DNA from 3 places in the Streptomyces sp. NBC_00057 genome. Region 1 is predicted to be linked to each of the others. Evidence: riboswitches for the same ligand, from Rfam matches in the RefSeq annotation. Region 1 holds a riboswitch; each other region holds the start of a gene.
What was found. Region 1 has a riboswitch for cyclic di-AMP ahead of OG953_RS06640 (peptidoglycan DD-metalloendopeptidase family protein). Riboswitches for the same ligand answer to the same signal wherever they lie in the genome.
Positions count from the first base shown of each region.

Region 2: another riboswitch for cyclic di-AMP. It lies ahead of OG953_RS11560 (M23 family metallopeptidase); the one in region 1 lies ahead of OG953_RS06640 (peptidoglycan DD-metalloendopeptidase family protein).
Region 3: another riboswitch for cyclic di-AMP. It lies ahead of OG953_RS17135 (NlpC/P60 family protein); the one in region 1 lies ahead of OG953_RS06640 (peptidoglycan DD-metalloendopeptidase family protein).

Region 1 is NZ_CP108256.1:1,373,903-1,377,171, reverse strand. Features, by position in the region: gene OG953_RS06645 (alpha-galactosidase) at 1-1,178, shown strand, start outside; cyclic di-AMP (ydaO/yuaA leader) riboswitch at 1,471-1,629, shown strand; gene OG953_RS06640 (peptidoglycan DD-metalloendopeptidase family protein) at 1,635-2,594, shown strand; gene OG953_RS06635 (SGNH/GDSL hydrolase family protein) at 2,784-3,269, shown strand, end outside.
Region 2 is NZ_CP108256.1:2,458,134-2,461,402, forward strand. Features, by position in the region: partial or broken gene OG953_RS11555 (GntR family transcriptional regulator) at 1-668, opposite strand, end outside; gene OG953_RS11560 (M23 family metallopeptidase) at 884-1,684, opposite strand; cyclic di-AMP (ydaO/yuaA leader) riboswitch at 1,697-1,864, opposite strand; gene OG953_RS11565 (M16 family metallopeptidase) at 2,217-3,269, opposite strand, start outside.
Region 3 is NZ_CP108256.1:3,708,428-3,711,696, reverse strand. Features, by position in the region: gene OG953_RS17140 (hypothetical protein) at 166-519, shown strand; gene OG953_RS17135 (NlpC/P60 family protein) at 601-1,758, opposite strand; cyclic di-AMP (ydaO/yuaA leader) riboswitch at 1,757-1,922, opposite strand; gene pcrA (DNA helicase PcrA) at 2,180-3,269, shown strand, end outside.

The sequences.
Region 1 (3,269 bases):
TCTACAACTCCTGGGAGGCGACCGGCTTCGACATCTCGCAGGAGCAGCAGCGCGCCCTCGCCGAGCGCGCCGCCGCGATGGGCGCCGAGCTGTTCGTCGTGGACGACGCGTGGTTCGGGCAGCGCACCAGCGACCGGGCCGGGCTCGGCGACTGGACGCCGAATCCGGACCGCTTTCCCGGCGGACTGAAGCCGCTCGCCGACGAAGTGCACGGACTCGGCATGCAGTTCGGTATCTGGGTCGAGCCGGAAATGGTCAATGCCGACAGCGATCTCTATCGCGCGCACCCCGACTGGGTGCAGCATTTCCCCGGGCGGGCGCGGACCGAGTTCCGCAATCAACTGGTGCTCAATCTGGCCCGCACCGATGTGCAGAACTATCTGTGGGAGCAACTGGACACACTGCTCTCCAGTACGCCCGTCGACTATGTGAAATGGGACTTCAACCGCAGCTTCACCGACGCGGGCTGGCCGGGTGAGGAGTATCAGCAGAAGCTCTGGATCGAGCACGTGGACGCCCTGTACGCGCTGATCGACCGGCTCCGGGCCGCGCACCCCTCCGTCGCCTTCGAGTCCTGCTCGGGCGGCGGCGGCAGGATCGACCTGGGGATTCTGTCCCGTACGGACCAGGTGTGGACCTCCGACAACACCGACCCGCTCGACCGCCTCACCATCCAGGAGGGCTTCGGCCAGATCCATCCGGCCCGGGTGATGGCCGCCTGGGTCACCGACAGCCCGAATGTCCAGCTCAACGACAGGGTCAGCTCACTGCGGTTCCGTTTCGTGAGCGCGATGGCCGGTGTGCTCGGGGTCGGTGGGGACCTCACCGAGTGGAGCGAGGAGGAGCTGGCCGAGGCGCGGACCTGGGTGGATCTCTACAAGGAGATCCGGCCGGTGGTGCAGCACGGCGCGCTGTACCGGCTGCGCGCCCCGCGCGGCGGACTCAGTGCGGTCCAGTACGTCCACGGGGACGAGACCGTGGTCCTGATGTGGCTCGAGGCGCAGAGGTACGGGGAGCGGCCCCCGGCCCTGCGGTTGCGCGGGATCGACCCCGCGGCGACGTACACCTGCCTGGACACGGGGGCCGTGCACCACGGTTCGGTACTGCTGCATCAGGGGCTGCACACCGGGCTTCGGGGGGATCTCGATGCGCGGGTGCTGAGGCTGCGACGCGAATGATGGGCATGACATGTCCGTAATCTGTGCATTTAGCTCAATACACCCCGCTTGCGCGGGAGATGGTGGCTCCCTCGTGAGCGGAGTCATATCCGTGACGGTGTGTGCTGGCGAGGCGGTCGGGTATTCCGTGCGCGGCGCGGAAAGCCAAGATCCTTAATCCACGGAGTGTGACCGGAATTCCGCGCCGATTTCCGAGCGCGGATTCCGGTGCGGAATCAGTGGCTTGTTATCGCCGTCCCGACTCGCTTACGGTCACCGTCAATCCGGACGGACCGCCTAATCCTGCCGCCGCCCGGAATTCGCACCCACTCATCGTGTGGCAGGAGCGGGGGAACCAGGTAGGCCGCCGATCGGAGAAATCCGGCCGGCTAGGGGTGAAGTCGCGCTCGGCGCGGCCGGGCATCTCCAGCCCGAACCCGACAGCTCACCTCGCAGGCGCCGGAGAGGAAGCACGTCATGTCCATATCGGGTAAGCACCGTCGTACGAAGTCCAGCACCATCGCCCGTGGCATCGCCGCCGCAGGCGCCGGTGGTGCCGTCATCGCACTGCCGCTGCTCGGCGCCACCGGTGCCCACGCCGCGCCGCAGTCGGCCCCGGCCGCCGCGCCGCAGTCGGCCTCCGCCGCCGCCACGCACGCCGCCCCGGCCAAGCCGGTCGCGCAGAAGCAGGCCGCCACCACGACGTACTCCGTCGTCTCCGGCGACTACCTGTCGAAGATCGCCACCGAGCACAACGTCAAGGGCGGCTGGCAGAAGCTGTACCAGGACAACCGCAAGGTCGTCGGTGAAGACCCCGGCCTGATCTTCCCGGGCATGAAGCTGACGCTCGGCGGCAAGGAGCCGGGCCACGCCGCGTCCACCGGCGCCGGCGCGGGCGCGGCCCTCCCGTCGAAGGCCCCCTCGGTGCCCTCGTCGGTCGTGGAGAAGTCCGCCCCGGCCAAGTCCGCCCCGGTCAAGGCCTCGACGGTCACGGAGTCCAAGACCTCCGCCCCGGCAGGCCGGAGCAACAGCTCCGGCTACACCCACCCGGTCCCCGGCAACCACACCACCGGATACCGCGCCTCCGGCTCCAACTGGTCCAGCGGCAGCCACACCGGCATCGACTTCCCCGTCTTCACCGGCACCGGCGTGAAGACCATCACCTCCGGCACCGTCGTCACCGCCGGCTGGGGCGGCGCGTACGGCAACCAGGTCGTCATCAAGCACGCCGACGGCCACTACTCGCAGTACGGCCACCTGTCCTCGATCTCCGTCTCCGCGGGCCAGACCGTGAGCACCGGTCAGCAGATCGGCCTCTCCGGCGCCACCGGCAACGCCACCGGCCCGCACCTGCACTTCGAGGTTCGCACGGGCCCGGCGTACGGCTCGGACATCGACCCGATCGCCTACCTGGCTTCGCACGGCATCTACGTCTGAGCCGAACGGCCGGGCAGTTGAGCGACAAGGCATGACCTGAGCAACACAGAAGGGGCAGTGCGCGACGGCGCACCGCCCCTTCTGCTTATTCCCCCTTTACCAAAACCTGACCTGGTGGTCTATCTCGCCACCCGTCAACCCCTTATTACGGTCGCGTAGGTCACATTCAGCGGTGCAGGATGAGCGTTTGTGGCAGACGATTCGAGAAAAAATCAACGTGGCGTCATCAACCGACATGGCGTCATCGGGTCGTACGCAGCGATTGGCGACAGCTTCACCGAGGGAGTCGGCGACCCCGGCCCGGACGGAACCTTCGTCGGCTGGGCGGACCGTTTCGCGGTACTTCTCGCGGACCAGCTCCCGGACCCCGATGCGGGGACGGGCACCGAAGGCTCCGCTCACGGGAATTTCAGGTACGCCAATCTCGCCGTACGCGGACGCCTCCTCGACCAGATCGTCGAGGAGCAGGTGCCGCGCGCCAAGGAGCTCGCACCCGACCTGGTGAGCTTCTGCGCGGGCGGCAACGACATCATCAGGCCCGGCACCGACCCCGACGACGTGGCCGAGCGCTTCGAGCGCGCGGTCGCCGAGCTGGCCGAATCGGTCGGAACCGTCCTGGTCACCACCGGCTTCGACACCCGAGGCGTTCCCGTGCTGCGCCATCTGCGCGGCAAG
Region 2 (3,269 bases), 1.1 Mb from region 1:
CGCGCGAGGCGTCGGCGCGGCGGCCCGGCCGGTCGGCGCGGCGCAGCCGGTGCGCGGCCGCGGCCCGTTCGGCGTGCTGGGTCGCCAGCGCCCTGGCCCGTTCCGCGTCACCCCGCGTCACCCCGCGCCACCGCGTCCACAATGGCCCCGTGCTCGGCCCAGGAGTCCACCGGGCGGGCCGGCTGCTCGACCGTGTACGTCCAGGCGATCTTGTGCCGGAGCTGGGTGAGCAGCGCGATCAGGCCGGGACTGCCGGAGGCCTGCGCCAACGTCTCGTGGAACCAGCCACCCAGTGAACGCAGGTCCTCCCCCTCGCCCCGCCGGGCCCGCTCCCGGCCGAGCCTGACCAGACCGCGCAATACCTTGAGATGCGCCCCGGTGCGGCGCTGCGCGGCGCGCGCGGCACCCAGCGGCTCCAGCAGCATCCGGACCTCCAGGAGGTCGGCGGCCTCCTCCTCGGTGGGCTCGGCGACACAGGCGCCCGCGTGCCGGCGGGTGGCCACGAAGCCCTCGGACTCCAGGGTGCGCAGCGCTTCCCGTACCGGGACACGGGAGACCCCGTAACGGCGCGCCAGCAACTCCTCGGTAAGCCGGCTTCCGCGTTCGAAGAAACCGGAGACGATGTCGTCACGGATCGCCGTGCATACCGAATGCGCCGGAATACGCATGTCTGAACCTCCGCCTTGATTCCCGCGAAACGCGGCCGACCGACGCCTGTTCTGCGACTCTATTGCAATGCAGCCGCATTTCCGATGCCGGGTGGAAATTCATGAATATCTTTTGGCCACAGGACGGTTCGGGGAGCAGGTACTGCGGGCGGGCACGGCGAAGGCCCCGGCGCGCTGCCGGGGCCTTCGAAGGGGTGCTGCGGGTGGAGCGTCGGTCAGACGTTGACGCCGTGGGCGCGCAGGTACGCGACGGGGTCCATGTCGGAGCCGTACGACGGCGTGGTCCGGGCCTCGAAGTGGAGGTGCGGTCCGGTGGAGTTGCCGGTCGAGCCGGAGAGGCCGATCTGCTGGCCCGCGCCGACGCTCTGGCCGACGGAGACGCCGATCGAGGAGAGGTGGCCGTACTGCGTGTACGTGCCGTCCGCCATCCGGAGCACGATGTTGTTGCCGTACGCACCTCCCCAGTCGGCCTCGACGACCGTACCGGCGCCGACGGCGACGACGGAGCTGCCGGACGCGGCATGGAAGTCGATACCCGAGTGGCTGCCGGAGGACCAGAGCGAGCCGCTGGACTTGTAGCCGGTGGTGACGTACGAACCGGCGACCGGGAGCTGGAAGTAACCCAGTCGGGTGCGCTCGGCGGACCGGGCGGCGCGGGCCTTCTCGGCGCGCGCCTCGGCCGCGCGCTTCGCCTCGGCCTCGGCCTTCTTCTTGGCTTCGGCCTTCTTCTTGGCCTCGGCCTTCCGCTGGGCCTCCGCCTTCGCCTTCGCCGCGACATCGGCCTGGCGCTTCTGCGCGTCGGCCTGGGCGTCGATCTGGTCGGCGAGGGTGCCCTCGATGGCGATGACCTGGTTCAGACCGGTCTCACTGACGGAGGAGTCCGCGGCGAGGGCCGGAGAGGCCATGCCGCCGATGACGCCGGTGGTGGCCAGAGCCGCGACGCCGGCGATCTTCGCGCTGCTGCGCGTCAGTCGGCTCGGGGCACGATGCTTCCCGGTGGCACGGGTGAACGCCATGAAGTGGCTGATCCTTTCCTTCCTTCTCGCCTACCGGGTTAGCTGACGGGTTCGGAGCAGGAAGGTCTCCTACGGACGCCCTGGCCTCATCTGGGCTCAGGCATCCGATTCACCCCAGGGACTGCATGGGTCCCCGGCTCCCCAGGCTCGCGCCTGACGGGGACTCGGCGATGGCTGCCCGGTACGTCACGGATGCGGCATACGAGTGACGGACAGCCCGGCCGACGCTAAGCGGGGTCACTGACATTCACCAAACGGACAGGCCATTTTGTAGCGCATCCCACAGGGCAGGCAGGCAACCTCACCGCCAAAACGGACAAAAAGGAAGACTCCGGCGAGATTTCGCTCACAGGGATCTTCGTTCTGTCCCGATATGCGGACGTATGACGGGTCAGTGGACCGGCCGTTGCCTTCGGTGCTCGGTCAAAGGTGGAAGTCGACCATGGACTGTCACACGCAACGGGCCGGGCCGAGGCGGGGGGCACCCGCCTCGGCCCGGCCGGTCGTCCGGTGTCCACGACGGGTACGCCCGTCAGCCGACGACCACCGACACCTCTCCGATGCCCAGGGCCCGGACCGGTTCCTCGATCTGTGACGCGTCACCGACGAGGATCGTGACGAGCCGGTCACCCGGGAAAGCGTTGACAACCGCAGCGGTCGCCTCGACCGTGCCGGTCTCCGCGAGCCGGGCGTACAACTGTGCCTGGTAGTCGTCCGGGAGGTGCTGCTCGACCTGGTCGGCGAGAGTGCCCGCGACCGAGGCCGCCGTCTCGAACTTCAGCGGTGCGACACCCACGAGGTTCTGCACGGCCGTCTCACGCTCTTCATCGGTCAGCCCCTCGGCCGCCAGGGTCCGCAGGACCGTCCACAGGTCCTTCAGCGCCGGTCCCGTGGACTCCGTGTCCACCGATCCGCTGATGGCGAGCATCGCGGCACCGGTCGCCCCCGAGGCGGAATCCGGGGCCGACGACCGCAGCACCTGGGCGAAGGCCCGTACGCCGTAGGTGTAGCCCTTCTCCTCGCGCAGCACACGGTCCAGCCGGGAGGTGAGCGTGCCGCCCAGGCAGTACGTGCCCAGCACCTGGGCCGGCCACACGCTGTCGTGCCGGTCGGCGCCGATCCGGCCGATCAGCAGCTGCGTCTGCACCGCGCCCGGACGGTCGACGATCACCACTCGGCCGGTGTCGTCGGCTGTGATCGGCGGGACAGGACGAGGCTCCGCGGTGTCTCCCGACCAGTCGCCGAGGGTGTCGGCGAGCAGGGCGTCCAGGTCGATGCCGGTGAGGTCGCCGACGACCACGGCGGTCGCCGTGGACGGCCGGACGTGGCCGTCGAAGAAGGCACGCACGGCCGCCGAGTCGATCCGCTCCACAGTCTCCTCGGTGCCCTGGCGCGGGCGCGACATCCGCGCCGCGGCCGGGAAGAGCTCCTTGGAGAGCTGCTTGGCGGCGCGCCGGGCCGGGTTGGCCTGCTCGTGGGGGATCTCGTCGAGCCGGTTGCGTACCAGCCGTTCGATCTCGCTGTCGGCGAAGGCGGGCGCCCGCAGCGCCTCGGCGACCAGCGCGAGCGCCTTGGCCAGCCGGGA
Region 3 (3,269 bases), 2.3 Mb from region 1:
GGAAGAGTCGTAATGACGCCTATTGCCCGAATTTGGCGCGGCGCTGTCGCCAAGTGATCGGAAAATTACATCAAAGTCAGGCAATTGGTGCAGACGTGAGTGAATCGGTAGGAAGCCGTACCCGCCTGTGGAGTGGTGATATGGCCGGGGCTAGGCTGCGGACCCATGGACGTACTCATACATGTCTTCGTCGCCCTGCACATCATCGGCATCGCCTCCCTGCTGGGCGGTTTCCTGACCCAGATGAAGGCGATGGGCGCGGGCGCGGCCCGGTTCGTCCCGGCGATGCTGCACGGCGCACTGACGATGCTGGTCACCGGTGTCGCGCTGGTCGGGCTCAATGAGGCCGACGGCCACCACGTGAACAACATCAAGATCGGGGTCAAGCTGCTGCTCCTGGTCGTGATCCTCGCGCTCGTCTACGTCAAGCGGGACGAGGAGAAGGTCGACAAGGGCGCCTTCGCGGCGGTGGGTGGGCTGACGCTCGCCAACATCTTCATCGCCACGCTCTGGACCTGAGCCGGCCCGCGCCGCCCACGCTGCCGGACGGGCGTGGAATTCGAGCCCGTCCGGCAGCTGAAGGCGCAAGGGCGTGAGCCGCTACGACGGCCGCACGCTGCCGTAGATCGGCATGTAGTAGATCGACTCCTCGCGCACATTCGCCCCCGGCTTCGGCGCGTGGATCATCATTCCGTCGCCCTTGTAGATGCCGACGTGGCTGATGTCGTCGTAGAAGAAGACGAGGTCGCCCGGCTGCAGATCGGCCGTCGCGATCCGGGTGCCCGTCTCCACCTGGTCCCAGGTGGTGCGCGGGAGGTCGACACCCGCGGCCTTCCAGGCGGCCTGGGTGAGCCCGGAGCAGTCGTACGAGGACGGGCCCGTCGCGCCCCATACGTACGGCTTGCCGATCTGGGCCGCGGCGAAGGCGAGAGCCTTCTCCGCCTTGGTGGTGGCGCCGCTGTCCGAGCCGGTTCCGGTGCCCGTGCCCGTACCGCTGCCGGATTCCGCTTTCTTCGCGGCTTCCGCGGCCTTGCGGTCCGCCTCCGCCTCGGCGGCGGCCTGCTGCCGCGCCAGTTCCTCCGCCTTGCGCTTGGCCTCCGCCTCCTTCTTGCGCTCCAGTGCCGCGAGCCGCGCCTTCTCCTCGGCGGTCAGCTTCGACAGCATCGCGCGCGCCTCGCCCAGCTTCTTCTGGACGTTCTGCTTGCTGGTGCGCAGCGTGGTCTGTGTCGAGGTCAGCGTCTCCAGGCTCTGCACCGCTTCGGCACGCTTCTTCGACGCCTTGGCCTGCTGCGTACGGAAGTCCGTGACTGCCTTCTGCTGCTGACCGGTCATCCGGTTCATCAGCTGGTTCTGGTCGAAGTACGACTGCGGGTCGTCGGCCAGGAAGAAGGTGGTGCTCGGCGCGATGGAGCCGGTGCGGTACTGCGCGGCCGCGTAGGCGCCGAGCGTCCTGCGGGCGTCGTTGAGCTTGTCGGTGCGCTTGGCCACGTCCTCCAGCAGGGCGTTGACCTTGGCGCGCTGGGTGGCGGAGGCTTCCTTCGCCCGGTTGTACTGCTGGGTCGCGGTGCCCGCCTGCCGGTAGAGGTCGTCGACCTTCTTCTGTACGTCCTCGATGCTGGGCTTCGGGGCGGGGGCGGCCGTGGCGCTCTGTGTGGAGAGCAGCGTCACGGACGCCAGTGCCGCCGTGGTGAGCCCTACGGCCGGTGTGGTGGTGCGCACCCGGGTGCGCGGTTTGCGATGCGACGCCAAGGCCGGCATCTCCTTCCGTGGACCGCCTACCGGGTTAGCTGTCGGGTTCGGGCGGAACGGAAGGCTGCCCTACGGTCCGAGTGGGGGATAAGGACCGATTCACCCCGGTGCTGCGTGTGGGTCCCCGGTTCCGAACTCCCGCGAGGGCAGGCCGGATTCGGCGCGGGCGCCCGCTCGGCGTGGTTCGCCTCAGGGGGTACGGGCCGCCCGGTCGAGCACGCTAGCCAACCCGTGGTGCTGCTGTGAAGGTCGATGTTCGATATGCCCGATACGTTTTCGTGACCTCGATGAAGTGGGGCGGCCAGGGCCGACGAGGGCCCGAATTCCCTTACACGGAGTGGGTGGCCGCTGCCTTTGTGTGCCCGACCGTCGGGTGTGGTTCGCCATGCGGCCGTCGTGTGTCGTTGCGGCGGCCTAGACTCGACAAGCGATGAGCAGCCTCTTTGACGACAGCTTCCTGGCCGGCCTCCAGCACTCGGAGGAAGAGCCCCCGCCGCCCCCCGAGGACTCCGCACCCGAAGCGGTGCCGGAGGACCTCTTCGCGGGCGTATTCGACGGGCACCCGCCGCCCAGGGATGCGTACTACCGCGACGGCGCGCCCCGCCCCGTCATCGACTCCGCGGCGCTCCTCGACGGGCTGAACACCGAGCAGCGCGCCGCCGTGGTCCACGCGGGCTCCCCGCTGCTCATCGTCGCCGGGGCGGGCTCCGGAAAGACCCGGGTGCTGACCCACCGGATCGCCCACCTCCTCGCCGAGCGCGGGGTGCACCCCGGCCAGATCCTGGCGATCACCTTCACCAACAAGGCCGCGGGCGAGATGAAGGAGCGCGTCGAGCAACTCGTCGGACCGCGCGCCAACGCCATGTGGGTCATGACCTTCCACAGCGCGTGCGTACGCATCCTGCGCCGCGAGTCGAAGAAGCTCGGCTTCACCTCGTCGTTCTCGATCTACGACGCCGCCGACTCCAAGCGCCTGATGGCCCTGGTCTGCCGCGATCTCGACCTCGACCCGAAGCGCTTCCCGCCGAAGGCGTTCACGGCCAAGGTCTCCAACCTGAAGAACGAGCTGATCGACGAGGAGACCTTCGCCGGCCAGGCCGCGGACGGCTTCGAGAAGACCCTCGCCCAGGCCTACGCGATGTACCAGTCCCGGCTGCGCGAGGCCAACGCGCTGGACTTCGACGACATCATCATGACGACGGTCCATCTGCTCCAGGCCTTCCCCGACGTCGCCGAGCACTACCGCCGCCGCTTCCGGCACGTCCTGGTCGACGAGTACCAGGACACCAACCACGCCCAGTACACCCTCGTGCGCGAACTGGTCGGCCCGGCCGGCGAGGGCGACGCCCCCGCCGAGCTGTGCGTCGTCGGTGACGCGGACCAGTCGATCTACGCCTTCCGCGGCGCGACCATCCGCAACATCCTCCAGTTCGAGGAGGACTACCCGGACGCGACCACGATCCTGCTGGAGCAGAACTACCGCTCCACGCAGACGATCCTGTCCGCCGCCAACGCGGTCA